2 regions of the Halotolerantifilum yawarlongkerapense genome follow, and region 2 is predicted to be linked to the other one. Evidence: riboswitches for the same ligand, from Rfam matches in the RefSeq annotation. Region 2 holds a riboswitch; the other holds the start of a gene.
What was found. A riboswitch is a leader RNA that binds a small molecule or an ion and turns the genes downstream of it on or off. The one in region 2 is predicted to bind cyclic di-GMP.
Positions count from the first base shown of each region.

Region 1: another riboswitch for cyclic di-GMP. It lies ahead of ACULM0_RS11475 (LPXTG cell wall anchor domain-containing protein); the one in region 2 lies ahead of ACULM0_RS04525 (transglutaminase-like domain-containing protein).

Region 1 is NZ_CP199719.1:2,331,644-2,338,956, forward strand. Features, by position in the region: gene ACULM0_RS11465 (flavodoxin family protein) at 1-149, shown strand, start outside; gene ACULM0_RS11470 (GumC family protein) at 309-1,691, shown strand; cyclic di-GMP riboswitch class I at 1,935-2,015, shown strand; cyclic di-GMP riboswitch class I at 2,083-2,166, shown strand; gene ACULM0_RS11475 (LPXTG cell wall anchor domain-containing protein) at 2,267-4,765, shown strand; gene pcp (pyroglutamyl-peptidase I) at 4,834-5,472, opposite strand; gene ACULM0_RS11485 (helix-turn-helix domain-containing protein) at 5,486-7,261, opposite strand.
Region 2 is NZ_CP199719.1:938,581-945,893, forward strand. Features, by position in the region: gene ACULM0_RS04510 (ABC transporter permease) at 1-103, opposite strand, end outside; gene ACULM0_RS04515 (ABC transporter ATP-binding protein) at 122-1,267, opposite strand; gene ACULM0_RS04520 (arsenate reductase ArsC) at 1,496-1,903, opposite strand; gene ACULM0_RS04525 (transglutaminase-like domain-containing protein) at 2,056-2,841, opposite strand; cyclic di-GMP riboswitch class I at 2,855-2,929, opposite strand; cyclic di-GMP riboswitch class I at 3,005-3,081, opposite strand; gene ACULM0_RS04530 (HD-GYP domain-containing protein) at 3,208-4,680, opposite strand; gene ACULM0_RS04535 (bacterial transcriptional activator domain-containing protein) at 4,845-6,065, opposite strand; gene ACULM0_RS04540 (CvfB family protein) at 6,252-7,106, opposite strand; gene ACULM0_RS04545 (putative heavy metal-binding protein) at 7,189-7,313, opposite strand, start outside.

The sequences.
Region 1 (7,313 bases), 1.4 Mb from region 2:
CAGAACCGATGCAAAAGAAGCTCTTAAGAAGCGGAGGAAGTGCCGCGGGAGAGGTCGCTGGATTCTTTGTCAAGGACAAGGAAGGGCCCCTCTTTGATGGCGAGATCGAGCGGGCCAAGGCCTGGGCGCGAGCGCTAAAGACGTCTTGACTGAACAAATAATCGTTTTCCGGAATCCCTACTCACGGGATTCCGAATTTTTTGCCCAGAATGCGGAGTTCGACAAAAGTAGAGGTTTTTCGACACGGAATAGTTGATATAATAGTGGCGTTGTCATATTTCATAATTTTTACAAAAGAGGTGTGTTTATTGAATGAGAACCATTTTGATGAAATCAGCTTACGTGAGTTGATCGAAACGTTGCTTCGAGGAAAGATGACGATATTAATCGTCACGCTGGTTTTTGGCGTTCTAGCCTTTGCTGGATCAAAGTTCCTGATGGAACCCACATATGAAGCCACGGCTGTTTTAATGCCGGCGAACACGGCTGATCAGCGAATGGATGCCTCGAACGGTGATGATATGGGTGCCCTGCTGGAGGGAATAAATGCCATGCCCCGTTTCTCGATTGCAACGTATCGTGACCAAATCCTGAGCTATGAGGTGATCAGCCTTGTGATGGAGAGTGCTAAACTGCCGGAGGACATTACATACGAGGGATTCAGACAGAAGATCAATGTGACTTCTGATGAAGACTCCAACATGATTCATATCACCGTCACGGATACAGATCCCGAGTATGCGGCCATGCTGGCGAACACGGTAAAAGAAGAGTACATGCAGTTTATTGACGACTTACAAAAGGGCAGGTTTGAAATTTCTTCTTCTTTTCTTTCTGAGCAGATGATAAGCGAGAAACTGTCACTCGAGGAAAGTCTAAGAGAGCACCGCGAACTGATCGCCACGGGGAAGTCTTCTGACGAGTTACGCTCGGAGATCAGCATTCACCAAGGACTGCTCAATGAGTTTAAGTCAAAGGAAGTGGGACTATACGATCGTTACGAGAACCAAAAGCTCGATAAAGAACTGGCGATCAAGTCACTTCGTGCTGAGCTGAGTACGGTAGATAATCAGCTTGCCGAAACCCAGCAGGTGCTTCAGGTGCAGAAGAGTTTCTATGACGAGCCGGCGCTCAAGGATACTGTGGCCTCTGGTTTTTCAGATGTAACGATGTATAGCGAAGAGATTAATCCCATGCATACAGAGTTGACATCACGTCACACGGATCTGCGAATAGCCGAAGAACGTGTCCAGCAGCAACTGCGGAACCTAGATACGCGATTTGAACAGGAAAACGTCTTGCTCAAAGAATCTATTGCTGAAATGGAAAAGCAGATTGAAGAGCTAAGGCTCGCTCTTTCCGATCGTCAATACGAGGAAAGATTGGTCTCCAACAAGGTGAGCACAGCACAGCGAATCTACGATGCCTTCTTGAACCAACTGGAGAGTACGCGCATCGAGGAGGCATCAAAAGTCACGGGTTCCCAGATGATCGTAATTTCTCATGCTTTCGTGCCCACACGATCCACAGGCCCAAGGGTGTTAATGAATACGGCTATTGGTCTGATACTCGGAATGATGCTCAGTGTCTTCTCTGTCTTCTTCAGAGCGTACTGGCATGCGACTGAGTCAGAAGCTCAAATAAGAGTTGGTCTTCTAATGGAGGAAGTATCGCGGACGGTTGCTAATTAATTGATTTTTCGCGTTTTGGTTTGCTGAGCAATATAGATACAAATTATTCAACGTCAAGGCATTTGGATAATGGTGAATAATCGTTAAGAGAAATAGTCTGAATGATCTTTATTAACTCGAGTGAATTTTTCGAGTTCTGTGATATACAAGGGGGATTAAATTTTTACTTGGCTCTCGAACATTTTGCTTAGCATCTGGCTTCGGTGGTATATATAGGATAGATACTCATCTGAAAATTCCTCTATTTGTGAAAAGCAAACCCGCCGCGAGACGGGGACGCAAAGCCAGATATCTCCCGCATACGGAGAACGATCGACTGCCACGTTTTTTTGTGGCAGTTTTCTTTTGGTTTAATAAGGAAATAGTGGAAACGATAAGAGGATTCGTTGAAGCGCGTCAAGAGCAAACCCACCGTGAGATGGGGACGCAAAGCCAGGAGTCTTTTTCTTTAGAGAAAGATCGTCCGACCGCCGCATTCTTTGTGGCGTTTTTTGGTTTTTGAATGCAAGGGAGGAGTGGGGCCCCTTACAGATAATGGGTGTTGACAATCTGTGTATTGTAGGAAGGTAGGAGTGATGGTAATGAAGAGGAAGGGTAGAAGAATTCTCGCGTTCGGTTTGATCCTGCTCCTTGTTATGGGAACAGGAATCGTCAGTGTGGGTGCGAGCGTTACGCCTACGATGTGGGATGGGAATCAAGATCCTGAATATGAAGGATACCTAGCATTGAAAATCCCAGGTGACGATGAAAAAGGTCCACTTGAAGATGGAGTCTATTATGGTCCATCAGACTTTAGAGTAGAGATTCACCTGAATGAAATGGGGACAAAAGTATCTTTTGAGGCCAATTTTCCAGTCAGCTATGTGTATGTAAAAGGAGGGCCTCTCAAGGGAAATGTTTATGCTTACGATCCTCCAGTTTTGAGTGACACGAACTTACAAACTCCTTCAAGCGATGGAGGTGGTAAGACTACTGACTCGGTTATCGAAATTGATCACCAGATCAGCCATGTGACCTTTTATTACAAAGTGCCTGAAGAGCTAATTCTTAGACCGGTTTGTACAGAGAAGCGTGGTGAGTACCGCTTTAGTGTAGAGAACCCGAATCCGTATGATATGGTCTACACGTATCATGATGGGGAAGTAGAAAAGTCTGGTACAGTAGAAGCAGGGGGATACGATCTGTTCTACACAGGCGACATGGAAGAGACCATCTACTGGATTGAAGAGCTGTTCTCTGCGACAGCAGAATCCGATGGTGCAATATGCAAGTATGAAGTAACCATTGACAAGGAATGGTACGATGCTGAGGGAGAGTCAATGGATGAGCCCAATATCTTTTGGGAGATCAACATTGAGATCCAAGGAACTGAGGAATCGTACAAGTTGGACACAACGAATGACCCGCTGACGATTGAGCCAGAGTTCGACCAAACCGTTGTACTCAGCGAAGGATCTGGTCCCGAGTGGAATGTAACTGGCACTGGTGTATACGCACGTGGAGATCTTTATGATGAGCCCACTGGTAACTATATGGGCGTAGATCTTTACAAGGGTGCGGTTATCGCAGTGAAGAACCAGCAGGTACCACCACCCACCGGTCTCCTGATCATTGACAAAGAAGTCTGGTTTGATAACGGTGGCGAAGAGCTTGAAATGAAAGATGATGACGAAGGCGTCTTTGTCGTCGACATCATGGATGGAGAAATGATCTACGATACTCTGACCTTTACAGGTTGGGAGACGAAGTCCATCGACCTGCCTCTCGGCACATACGAACTGGTCGAACGACCGACCGAAGGGTACCGGCTGATCGATTATTATCCATCAGCTACGGTGGAGCTTACTCCGAATGATGATGATATCAACGCGACGATCCAGAATGAGTGGATCACAGGTTCGTTGACTATCAATAAGATGGTATATGCTGACGATTCTCTGGATGAGGGTAATGAAGTCACCTTCACTTTCAATGTAGAAGGTCCTAAGGGCTTTACCGCAACGCCGACCATCGAGGGTAACGGTAGCATCACATTGTACGGTCTTGAGCCAGGAAGCTACGTGGTGACGGAAGTACCTGTAGCAGATTACTTCTGTGAAGATCCCATACAGCCCGTGCTCATTGAGCAGGGTTATCTGGCACAAGAGCTGACCTTCAGTAACTACTATGAGGAAGAACCACCGGTATACGGTTCCATCACCATCGTAAAAGAAGTATGGGATGGAGAGACTATGATCACAAGTGATACGACACCATTTGAAGTCGTCTTATCCTTTGGAGAAGGAGGAACCTTAAGAGGTGACGTAGTTGCCGGTACACCGCTTGTCTTTGATGAGCTATCGCTCGACTATGCCTATGTTGTTCGAGAGAATGTGCCTTCGGGTTACGATCTGATCGATATCACACCTACAAACGTGATATTGACAGAGAACACCCCTGATATGACCGTGACCATCCGCAACAGTGTGGATGAAGAAGAACCACCAGAAGAGACCTATAGTCTCACGATCCAGAAGCGTGTCGTTAACACTGTAGGCACAGTGATTTCAACGAACGCACGTACCTTCACCGCAGTAGTCACAGGACCTGGCGAATTCAATCAGAACGTGACACTCGTGGGCAATGACACCGAGACCTTAACCGGTCTTGGAGAAGGAACCTACACGGTGACAGAGACAGCACCTACGAATTACGATCTGCTCAGCATCACGCCGAACAGCGTTACGCTCGGCGGAGAGGTTGAATCGGCCACGGTGGTCATCACGAACGAGTATGATCCACCAGATCGAGACGATGATGATGACGACGATGATGGAGACGACAACGGTGGCGGAGGTACGATCTTTATCGACCTGACGGAAGAAGTAGAGGTTGTAGAACCCGTACCACAAGCCCCAGCACTACCAGAGCGTCCGAAAGTGATCAATCCTCCTGAAGAGGAGATCACTCTGGATGAACCGATCCCAGAAGCCCCCGGAACCTTGCCGCAAACAGGCGAGATTCCTCCCACACTCTTCTATTGGTTCGGACTCGTCCTCAGCGGACTCGGCTTCAGCCTGAGAAAGCGGAGATAGAGACACATGAAAAGGAGAGATGATTCCCCCGTCGGGGTCTCATCTCTCCTTTATCCTTTGGAATATTGTCAACAGATTCGACCGCCCGGTTCATTCAAATCATCCCTCCGGTCGGCTGCTAGGATCAGCAGCTCCAGCGCACGCACCGATATCTCAAGGGGTTGAGAAGGGCAGTTGGGATCTTCTTTGGTCTGTTCCGGTAGTAGCGGCACCGTCACCAGACCGCCCCGGACCATCCGCAGGAGGTGATGGAGATGGTGCATCAATCCATAGAACAAATGATTCGATACAAAGGTGCCCGCCGAGTTGGACACACGTGCCGGAATCCCTTCATCCACCAGCGCTCTCATCATTGCTTTAATAGGAAGCGTCGAGAAATAGGCCGCTGGTCCTTGGGGAATCACCGGCTCGTCCACCGGCTGGCTTCCCGCGTTATCTCGAAGGGGTGCATCCTGGACATTGATCGCCACGCGCTCCAGGGTAATCTGTTTACGCCCCACCGATTCGCCCACCGCAATCACCAGCTCCGGTCGGTAGCGCGTGAGCGCAGCATCCATCACCTCGATCGACCGGTCGAAGGTGGTGGGTAGGATCAGACGGTGGATCGTGTGGCCTCCGATAACCTCAGGGAGGTGGTCGACTACCTCTTTGGAGGCGTTGAGCCTATCAGCACCGTAGGGCTCAAAGCCCGTCACCAGAATATGCACGATCGATTCCCCCTTATCGAGACGCCAAGATCGCCTTGATCTCCAGCGCCAGCTGCAGCTTCAGCCGGTCTTCATACCGGTTGAGATCCATCCCCAGCAGCTCCGAGATACGCCGGAGACGATAGGTCAGGGTATTCCCGTGGATGTGCAGCCGGTCCTTAGCCTTGGTCCAGCTGCCGTTCTCCCTCAGGTAGGTGGACAGTGTCTCGAGAAAATCCTCACCCGCCGTCCCCCCGTAGGTGAGCAGAGGACCCAGGATCTTCTCGTAAAAGGCCTCCAGTTCCTTGGGCTCATTGGCCAGCAGGAACTTGCGCACCTCGAAATCCCCGTGGAAAACCACCGGTGCATCGCTCAGGGCAAGGGCCTGTTTGGCATTATCGTAGTGCTGGCGCAAGTGCTTCGTACCTTCAAAGGAGTCGCTCACCCCGATACGCAGATGAAAGCCCTCGAGAATCGAGCTTTTCAAAAGCGTACTATAGAGTGCCTGGACCTCCAACCGTGGTTCGCCCCCCACCTTTTGGAGGATCGACAGGCGACGGTTGCGGGTAGCGAGAAAAGAACCCGGGGCCTCGCTCTTTAACCAAGTTTCTATTTTCTTGTAGAGATCGTTCGTCGCCGACCGGTGTCTGCGTTCCCGCGTCCTTTCGTCCTCCGCCTCTTTCGACGTGCGGAGGGTGACCAGGACCAGTTGGTGGCGGCCTTCCGGTGCAAAGCGGTAACTGCTCATGACCGAGGCATCTCCACGTCCCTCCAGCAGTTGATCGAAAAAGTCGCCGCGGATCGACTGCTCCAAGCCCAGCATTTCGGACTGCTTGAGAAAGAGAAGGGCTAGGACCGACGCACCGCGCTCGGCTGTGATGATCTCCAGCTCGGATAGGGTCTTTTCGCCCATGACCACCAGCCAGCCCATCAGCTCGGCATTGGCCATGATGGGAAAGGGATGATAGGGCGATTGGGTCCGTAGTTTTGCCCGAGAGGGATCGCCCGCCAGTTTAGCCATGAGCCGTGGGAACTCCTCGGTAATCGCCTGCTGAACCTTTCGGTCGGTGATCCCGTGAAAGGGCACCCGACCTAGCCCATCGATGAGAAAGACGGGTCGGCCCAGTAGCGTCATCATCTTTTTCACGATGGCCTCTTCCGAACTGCCCTCTAAAATCATGGTGGTCAGCTCACTATGCAGGTGGGTGGCATAGCGGTAGAGGTTGCGCTGCTGTTCGAGACGCCGGCCGTTCTCGATCTCCCGCTCGTAAACCTGGCCGTTCACGATGGCCGTGGTCGCCTGTTCGGCGATCATCTCGAGGAGGGTCACATCTGCCTCCACCATGGGTCTGTCGCTCTTGAAGCGGTCCACGACCACGACGCCGATGGGGTGACCGTGGCTCATGAGCGGACAGCATATGGCGCTCTTGATCTGATTGGCGATCACCCGGCCGTCGTCGGCCATGGATTTGTTGGGCTCGGCCATGGTCCCCATGGCCCGCTGGACCTCCTCGCTCGTGCGGAAAAAAAGCGCCCGCTTTGCCATGAAGGCCATTCCCGTCATGGATTCCCCCGGTGCCAGCTTTACATCTGCCACACTGTCGCCCATGTTCACATAGGCGCGCATCTGCAGAAGATTTTCCCCGGGGTCGAATAAAAAGAGTGCGCCGGCATCCGCGCCAGGGATCAGCGCGATACTCTCGCGCATGAGCGTCATGAGGATGGTCTCCAGGTCGCGGCTGGAGTTGAGCAGTTGAGAGGTTTCGAGGAGCGACCTGAGCGCCTCGACCTCCCGATTGTCCTTTCGCATGATGGTAGCCTCCTTATCTTTCTTTCATTATAGGGTATCACCACAAAAATAT
Region 2 (7,313 bases):
CCAGGATCACGGCGAGGCCTGTGATCTGGATATGTTGTATTGTCAAGCCGATGAGCTCATCGGACCGCGAGGCCAGGAACTCGAAAAAATTCATTCTATTCATCTATGAACAACCCTCCTCTTACTGGTGTTCTTCTTCGTAGTCGACAACAGCCTTGGTGATGATGTTCAAGATCGATGCGCGGGTGATCATGCCGATCAGGTTCCCATCATCGTTCACAACGGGCAGATAGCGCACCTGCTTCTCTTCCATGAGCTGAAGCACATCCACCATGTTGGTGTGTTGATGAACGGTGATGAAATCTCGGTTCGCGATTTCTTCCATCTTGATCCGGTGCTCACCCTGTTCTCTGAGTGTTTCACGCGTGATGAAACCAAAGGGAGGCTGTGGTTTTTCGCCTTCTTTCTCCACGACGAAGAGTACCTCGAGGTCCTTTTTCTTCATGACCTCCGTCACCTGAGCCGGTGTTCGTTTCTTACCGACGGTCACGAGCGTTTTGTGCATGATGTCGCTGGCAAAAAGCATCTCTGGTGATTTCCAAAGACGATCCTTCCCGACAAAGTACTCGACAAAAGCATCCGCCGGATGCTTCAAGATTTCCTCTGGTGTGTCATACTGTAAGATCTTACCGTCTTTCATAACAGCGATACGATCGCCGATCTTAAGCGCTTCATCCATATCGTGGGTAACAAAGACGATGGTTTTACCCAACTCATCCTGCAACTTCAATAGTTCCTTCTGAAGCTGTTCTCTCGTCAAAGGATCGAGCGCACTGAAAGGCTCGTCCATCAGAATAATGTCCGGATTCACCGCCAAAGCTCTAGCCACACCGATCCGTTGCTGCTGTCCACCGGACAGCTCGTGCGGATACCGGTTGTAGTAATCTTCGGGTGCTAAGTCGACGAGCTCGAGTAATTCGAAGGCGCGCTCTTTTCGTTTTGCCGCGTCCCACCCCTCGAGTTCGGGAATTATCTCAATATTTTTCCCCACCGTTAGGTGAGGCATGAGACCCACTTTCTGGATCACGTATCCAATTTGTCGACGCAGTTCGATCTTGCTTCGCACTGTGTAATCTTCCCCATCGATCAAAATCGTCCCACTGGTGGGCTCGTTCAAACGGTTGATCATCCGCATGGTCGTCGTCTTACCGCAACCGGATTCACCGATCAACACGACGATCTCTCCTGTGTTGATCTGCAGGTTTAACTCCTCGACGACGTTCGTCTTGCCATCATAGGATTTGGTCAAATTCACGAGTTCTATCAATCTCACGACCTCCTCTTTTTCCAACTGATTTCATGTCATATGAACATATGCACACAATTCGCTATTTTATAAACGTATTTTCTCTATTTCAAAGTATATCAGAGGATTGTACAACTGTCAAAAAATGTGGCCATGAAAGCGTTTCCGTATTTTAAAAATCTATAGTTCCGGATTAAACATCATTTTTCATGAAAAAACACCTTCCATTAGTATAGAAGGTGTTGATGTCTACAAATCCAACTCACCAGATCGAATCTGCTCGATCAGATGCTCTACCTTTTCTTTGATCAGATCTCGCGTCTTCCGGAAACCCTCGATGGGGCCGCCCGATGGATCGTCTAGACCCCAATCTTCTTCGTGTTTGCTTGGGACGAAGGGGCATACCACGTTGCAACCCATGGTGATCAGGATATCCAGTTCACTGGGTATGTCGGATAAAAGCTTGGGGTGGTGGTCTGACATATCGATCCCCGCCTCTACCATCACTTCAACGGCTCGTGGTTTGACCTCTGGATACTCCTCGGTCCCGGCAGAATAAGCTTCAATCAGGTCGCCACCCAGTGCCTTTGCCCACCCTTCTGCCATCTGACTTCTACATGAATTGTGCACACATACAAACGCCACTTTATAAGCCATAGAATCCTCGCTTTCACATCACCATTACCTGTTATTCATTCTCATTTATATTATAGTGCATCGCGCGCCCTTCGTCCAATGGGTTAACAAAGGCTTAACAAAAAACGCGCACTTGAAAAGGACGGTCCCACGGGACCGTCCTGACTTTCGATTTAATATTCTCGGACCTTTAGGTAATCACTCGCGCTCTTGAACATCATGCTAGGCGCGTTAATGGTATTGTCGTAGGTCGAATCAATGATCGCCCATCGGTCTTCGTCGGCCAAATAAACTTCGTTCCAGGCGTGGTAAACATCGATGCCGGTTCGGTAGCCTTTGACGAGCTTCGTAGGAATCCCTTGACTTCTCAGCATCGCACCGAGCAGAGCCGAGTAGTCATAGCAGATGCCCGTTCCAGTGGCCAGCACTTCATCGATCACCGGCACGTAATTGGTGTCGATGGTATTGATCTTGTTGTAATCGTAGCTCATCATTCCCACGACATAGTCGTACAGTATTTCAATTTTCTCGCGATCATCCATGGCGCCTGCCACGAGGGTTTCGGCCAGTTTAATGGCTTCCATCTCCGCGTCCCAGTCTACCGGTTGTGCGGACTGGAGGTAAACGCTCGTATCTGCAGTCATCGATGCGACGATTGTCTTGCGCTCAAGCACACTGTACTTGTTACCGCTCGATTGTCTGAGCAGCGTCATGCGGTAGGATCCGCTACCCAGCTGCAGCGGGACATTCAGATTGTTGGCATCAAAGGTGTAGTAGTACTTCGCCTCATCTTTTTCCACCATCAGTTTCAGCGTTTCGCCGGCGGTTTGTCGTTGTAGAGAAACGACACCCTGTGCGATGGCTTCTTCATTGAAAGCTACCTGCGTGTTCGCGAAGGCCACAGCGGTAGTTGATAATATCAGGATCAATACAAATAGGCTGGCGATGAATTTTCTCATCGAAAACTCTCCTTTCGGTAGCTGGCTGCCCCCTATGGGCCCTATAGCTTTGCGTCACCAGATTCCTCTGGTTTTGCCTTTGTCGCTTGAGAGTGTACTCTCGATTGACGTCTATGCAATTAATTGTAAAATATTTCCTAGTGAAAATAAAAAAACTAACCACTTCGGTAGCCAGGCTGCCATTTGAAAGGCCCTGTAGCTTTGCGTCCCCGCATTTCCACGGGTTTGCCATTATCGGAGGATAGTCCTCGCTAATATGTGAATAGTATACCACAGCTCTTTTGTTTATGTCAACCGTAAAGAGGGCGCCGAAAGATAACTTTCAGCGCCCTCTTTGAGCTATCCTTCATGCGATGGAACTTGCCTTCAGTGCAAGGCACCATCGCTTCTGACCAGTGAAAGAAAAGTATTGGTGATTTCTGGATCAAACTGATTGCCCGCTCCAGCTTCGATCTCCTTGATTGCCTCCTCGAGGGATTTCTTCTCTCGATACGGTTGATCGTGAACCATCGTATCATAGGCATCGAGCAGTGCGAAAACGCGATCCACAATCGGGATCTCTTCTCCCTTCAGTCCGCTCGGATACCCACGGCCGTCCCATCGTTCATGGTGGTCGAGCACCAGTTCGTCGATGTAATGGATCTCGTAGATCGAGCTGGCAAGTCGATACCCGATTTCCGCGTGTCTTCTGAGAATCTCCCACTCTTCTTGAGTCGGTGGTTCGCGCTTGAGCAGAAGCTCTTTGGGGACAAAGACCTTGCCGATATCATGGTACTCTGCCAAAAGCTTCAGATCCCGTATTTGCTCATCACTGAGACCAACGGCCTTGCCTACCTTCTCCGACAAACGCTTGAGTCTCGCGAAGTGTCCTTCTGTCTCGACTTCCAGTTCATTCAACCACTGGAGTATATGCCGGACGATCCCTTCCTTCATTTGTTTGCTCTCGATCAACTTGTGATGGTACATCCGATCATCCGCACGTTGGTAGACATCGATCAAATTTTCCCCTTCCTCCGTTTTCTCGGCTACACCGAAACTAATGGACAGGTTGAGGTACTCTAGGGGACGATCGGAACAGGCTGACTTGATCCGCTGCACGATGAGTTCTGCCTTCTCCCGAGGCATCCTCGGTAAGAGCGCTGCAAATTCATCGCCCCCGACGCGCGCCAGGATATCCTCTTCTCTCAGCGATCCCTTGATAATCTTTGCAGATTCACGAAGCACCAAATCACCCGTGCGATGGCCGAAAGCATCGTTGATAAGCTTGAGTCCGTTGATGTCGCCCACGATAATCGTGAGGGGGAGCTGACGCTTGACATCCAGGCGGATCATTTCCTCTTCAAAATAATGGCGATTGTAAATACCCGTTAGTCGATCGATGAACTGGGCATGATGGCGATCCTCTTGCCCTTTTCTCCGCATGTACTCGGGAAAAGAGGGCCCCATTTGAATTTCCTGCTGCTCCGCGTCAAGTGAAGCGCCCCCCATCTGATTGCGTATCTCCGTAATATCAGATAGATACAGATAAAGATGGTTCGGATCATCGGCCATGATTGTAACCAGGTACCAGGCTTCTTTCTCCGGGATATACTTCTCGAACTTCTTGACTGTATTGGGGATCATCGCGTTGTATATATCGTTGAGACGCAGAAAGTGATCTTCATACTCTACCACGAGGTCCGACATCCTGCGACCGATCAGTGCGGTTTTCGGCGCACCAAAAAGCGTTTCAAAATTCGAACTAGCCTCGATAAACAAATAGTCCATGAAATGTCCACTGTTATCGTAAAGCGCCTTGAACTGCATGAACAGATCTTTCTTAGCACTGTATTCCATCATTTTGATCAACTCCTCACGAAATCTTCTACCCTAAAGGTAACACAGGACGATGTCAGCCTTCGTGCGTTTCAATTGCAAGGAGCATAGGAATTCATAACAAAAATCGTTCATATGCGTTACAGCCCGGGCACAAGAAAACCGCTCGCACATTCTTCCGCGAACGGTTAAAACATCATCATCTCAATGCGATTGAAAGAGAAAGACAAGCGGTGAGGCTTCTCGCACTTTTCCTCGAAAGCCGATCGAATACGCTGTTCGATCACCCCAATGTGTTGGTAGTCCGCATGATCGAGCAACATGAGGAGTTGCCTATCGTTCCACTGTGCGTAAAGGTCACCCAAACGCAATGACTCCCCAATCACACTTTTCAACTTGGACATCGCCAGTGCCTTTTCCGCAGGCAAGTCGATCGGCTCCAGGGTTACAAGCGCCAGCATCCGCGTCTCGTCATCCCGTCGTGATTTTCTTTTCTCTACATTGTAAACGAAGCGGAGATACTCGAGATCACAGTAGTATGCGCCACTGGCCTCCTGCTCGGTCAGACGGGCTTCGATACTATTGAGATCCGTCAGCGCCTTCTCTTCGCTCTCGAACTGAATCCTGCGGTAGACAGCTTTCATGGCTGACGTCGGTTTGATATCATAATCCTTGTACAGTTTATAGGTCGTGTACTCATAATGACTGAGAGCCTGCTGTACCAACCCCTTGGCAATCATGGCCTCAAGGTAAAGGATATGGAAACTCTCCTCAAAGGGTTGGAGGGCAATGGCCCGCTCGCAAACCTCCATGATCTCTTCATACCGCTTGCGCTCTTTCAATAGGTTGAGCAGCTTGATCATATTCTGGTAATACAGCCGGGCGTAACGATTCTTGATCGGGACGGTCCAGTCGCCGTAACCACTGGAATCAAGGTACTCTCCCAAATAATACCGTAGTCCATCACGATATCGTTCGATCGCTTTTTCAGGGTTACTATCCACCAGTTCCTTGGCCTCGCGCATGGCAACCTCGAACTGATCGGAATCGACCACGCATCGGTCGCACAACATCAACATGTAGTAACCGTATTCGAAGGTAATATGAAAGATCGGTCCTTCGAGTGGAAGTTCCTCTTCCATCTCCTCTAGCATTTTTCGCAACCGGAAGATCTGGGTTCTGAGGACATTCTTGGGATCATTGTGATCCTTCTCCTCAAACAAATGGTTGACGATCGACTCCGGTAATAACCGCTTCTCGCGAAAGGCAATGAAATACTTGAGAAGCTCCAGGATTCGGTAAGATCGACCCATGGTACCGAGCATGCTCTCCCCCTGGTACAAAATATCGAACTCACCGAAAGTTCGAATAGATATGCTGTTGTCCTGCTTCATCTCCTGATGCGCCATGGAATGAACTCCTATCTGAACATACAATCGAAGGAGGAAGTTCGCATTGCCAAAAAATGGTACAACGGAACCAAACTCCTGGCCCTCAACGGCCAAAAAGATATCATTTCATAACTACCCCAAGCACAATGCTTCAATCTTTTTAAAAAAAACGCACCGGAGGATCCTCCGGTGCGTGGTCGTTGCTTAAGCTTCGTTTTCTGTTTCCGGTGCCTTCAAAGCGATGCCCTTCTCCGTTATCTCGATCAGGTTTTCCTTGAGGAGACGTCCTACGGCCCGTTTGAAAGCACGTTTGGACATCTGTAGCTCCGCCTGGATCCGCTTGGGTTCCGAGTGATCGTTGAGCGGCAGGTAACCGTCTCTGGACTGGATCCGCTTCATGATCTTGTGCGCATCATCATCGATTTGCTCATGCGCAGGTTTTCTCAGGCTAAGCTCCAGCTTGCCATCCTCTCGCACTTTCTTGATGCGAACGGACACGGTATCCCCGGGCTGGTAGTAACCGTAAAGCTCATTATTATGGATCATGCCATGGTACTTGCCTTCCACCGCCACAAAAGCCCCGAGGTCCGAGAAACTGTATAGAATCCCATCGCACTGATCGCCTTCTTCAAAAGGACCGGAACTGGCCAGATTCGTGTATACATTCATCGTGGCCGAGAGCCGATCGCTATTGTCCACGTAAAGAAGGACAACCACTTCATCGTTCTTGCGTACGGTGCCCTTCTGTTCACCGAAGGGCAAGAGGAGATCCTTGTCTAGACCCCAAGCCAGGAACGCTCCTACTTTGGTCACATCGATCACACGCAGGCGACCGACTTCTCCAACTTGCAGGGCGGGTTCCTCCAGCGTCGCAGTCAAGCGATCCTCTGAGTCACGGTAGATAAAGACCTCCAGTTCATCCTCTAGTTGGAAGTCATCGGGGACTTCCTTATTGGGGAGCAGGACCTTTTCCTCATCCTCAAGGTTTTCTTTCAAGTATAGACCGAAGGGTGAATCCTCGGCCACGAGCAACGTTTGTTTGATTCCCAGTGTAATCACGTGCATGCCTCATTTCTTAACACTCTTGCTAACGGACTTCATATCTTTCTATGATACAGGAAAACACGTCAGAACACCAGAATTATTTGATCACCACCGCTGTACCAGAGGCCGTTACCATCAACATGTTGCCACCTTGACCGAGCACTTCATAATCAATATCCACGCCAATCACGGCATTGGCCCCCATGGATCGCGCCCTTTTCT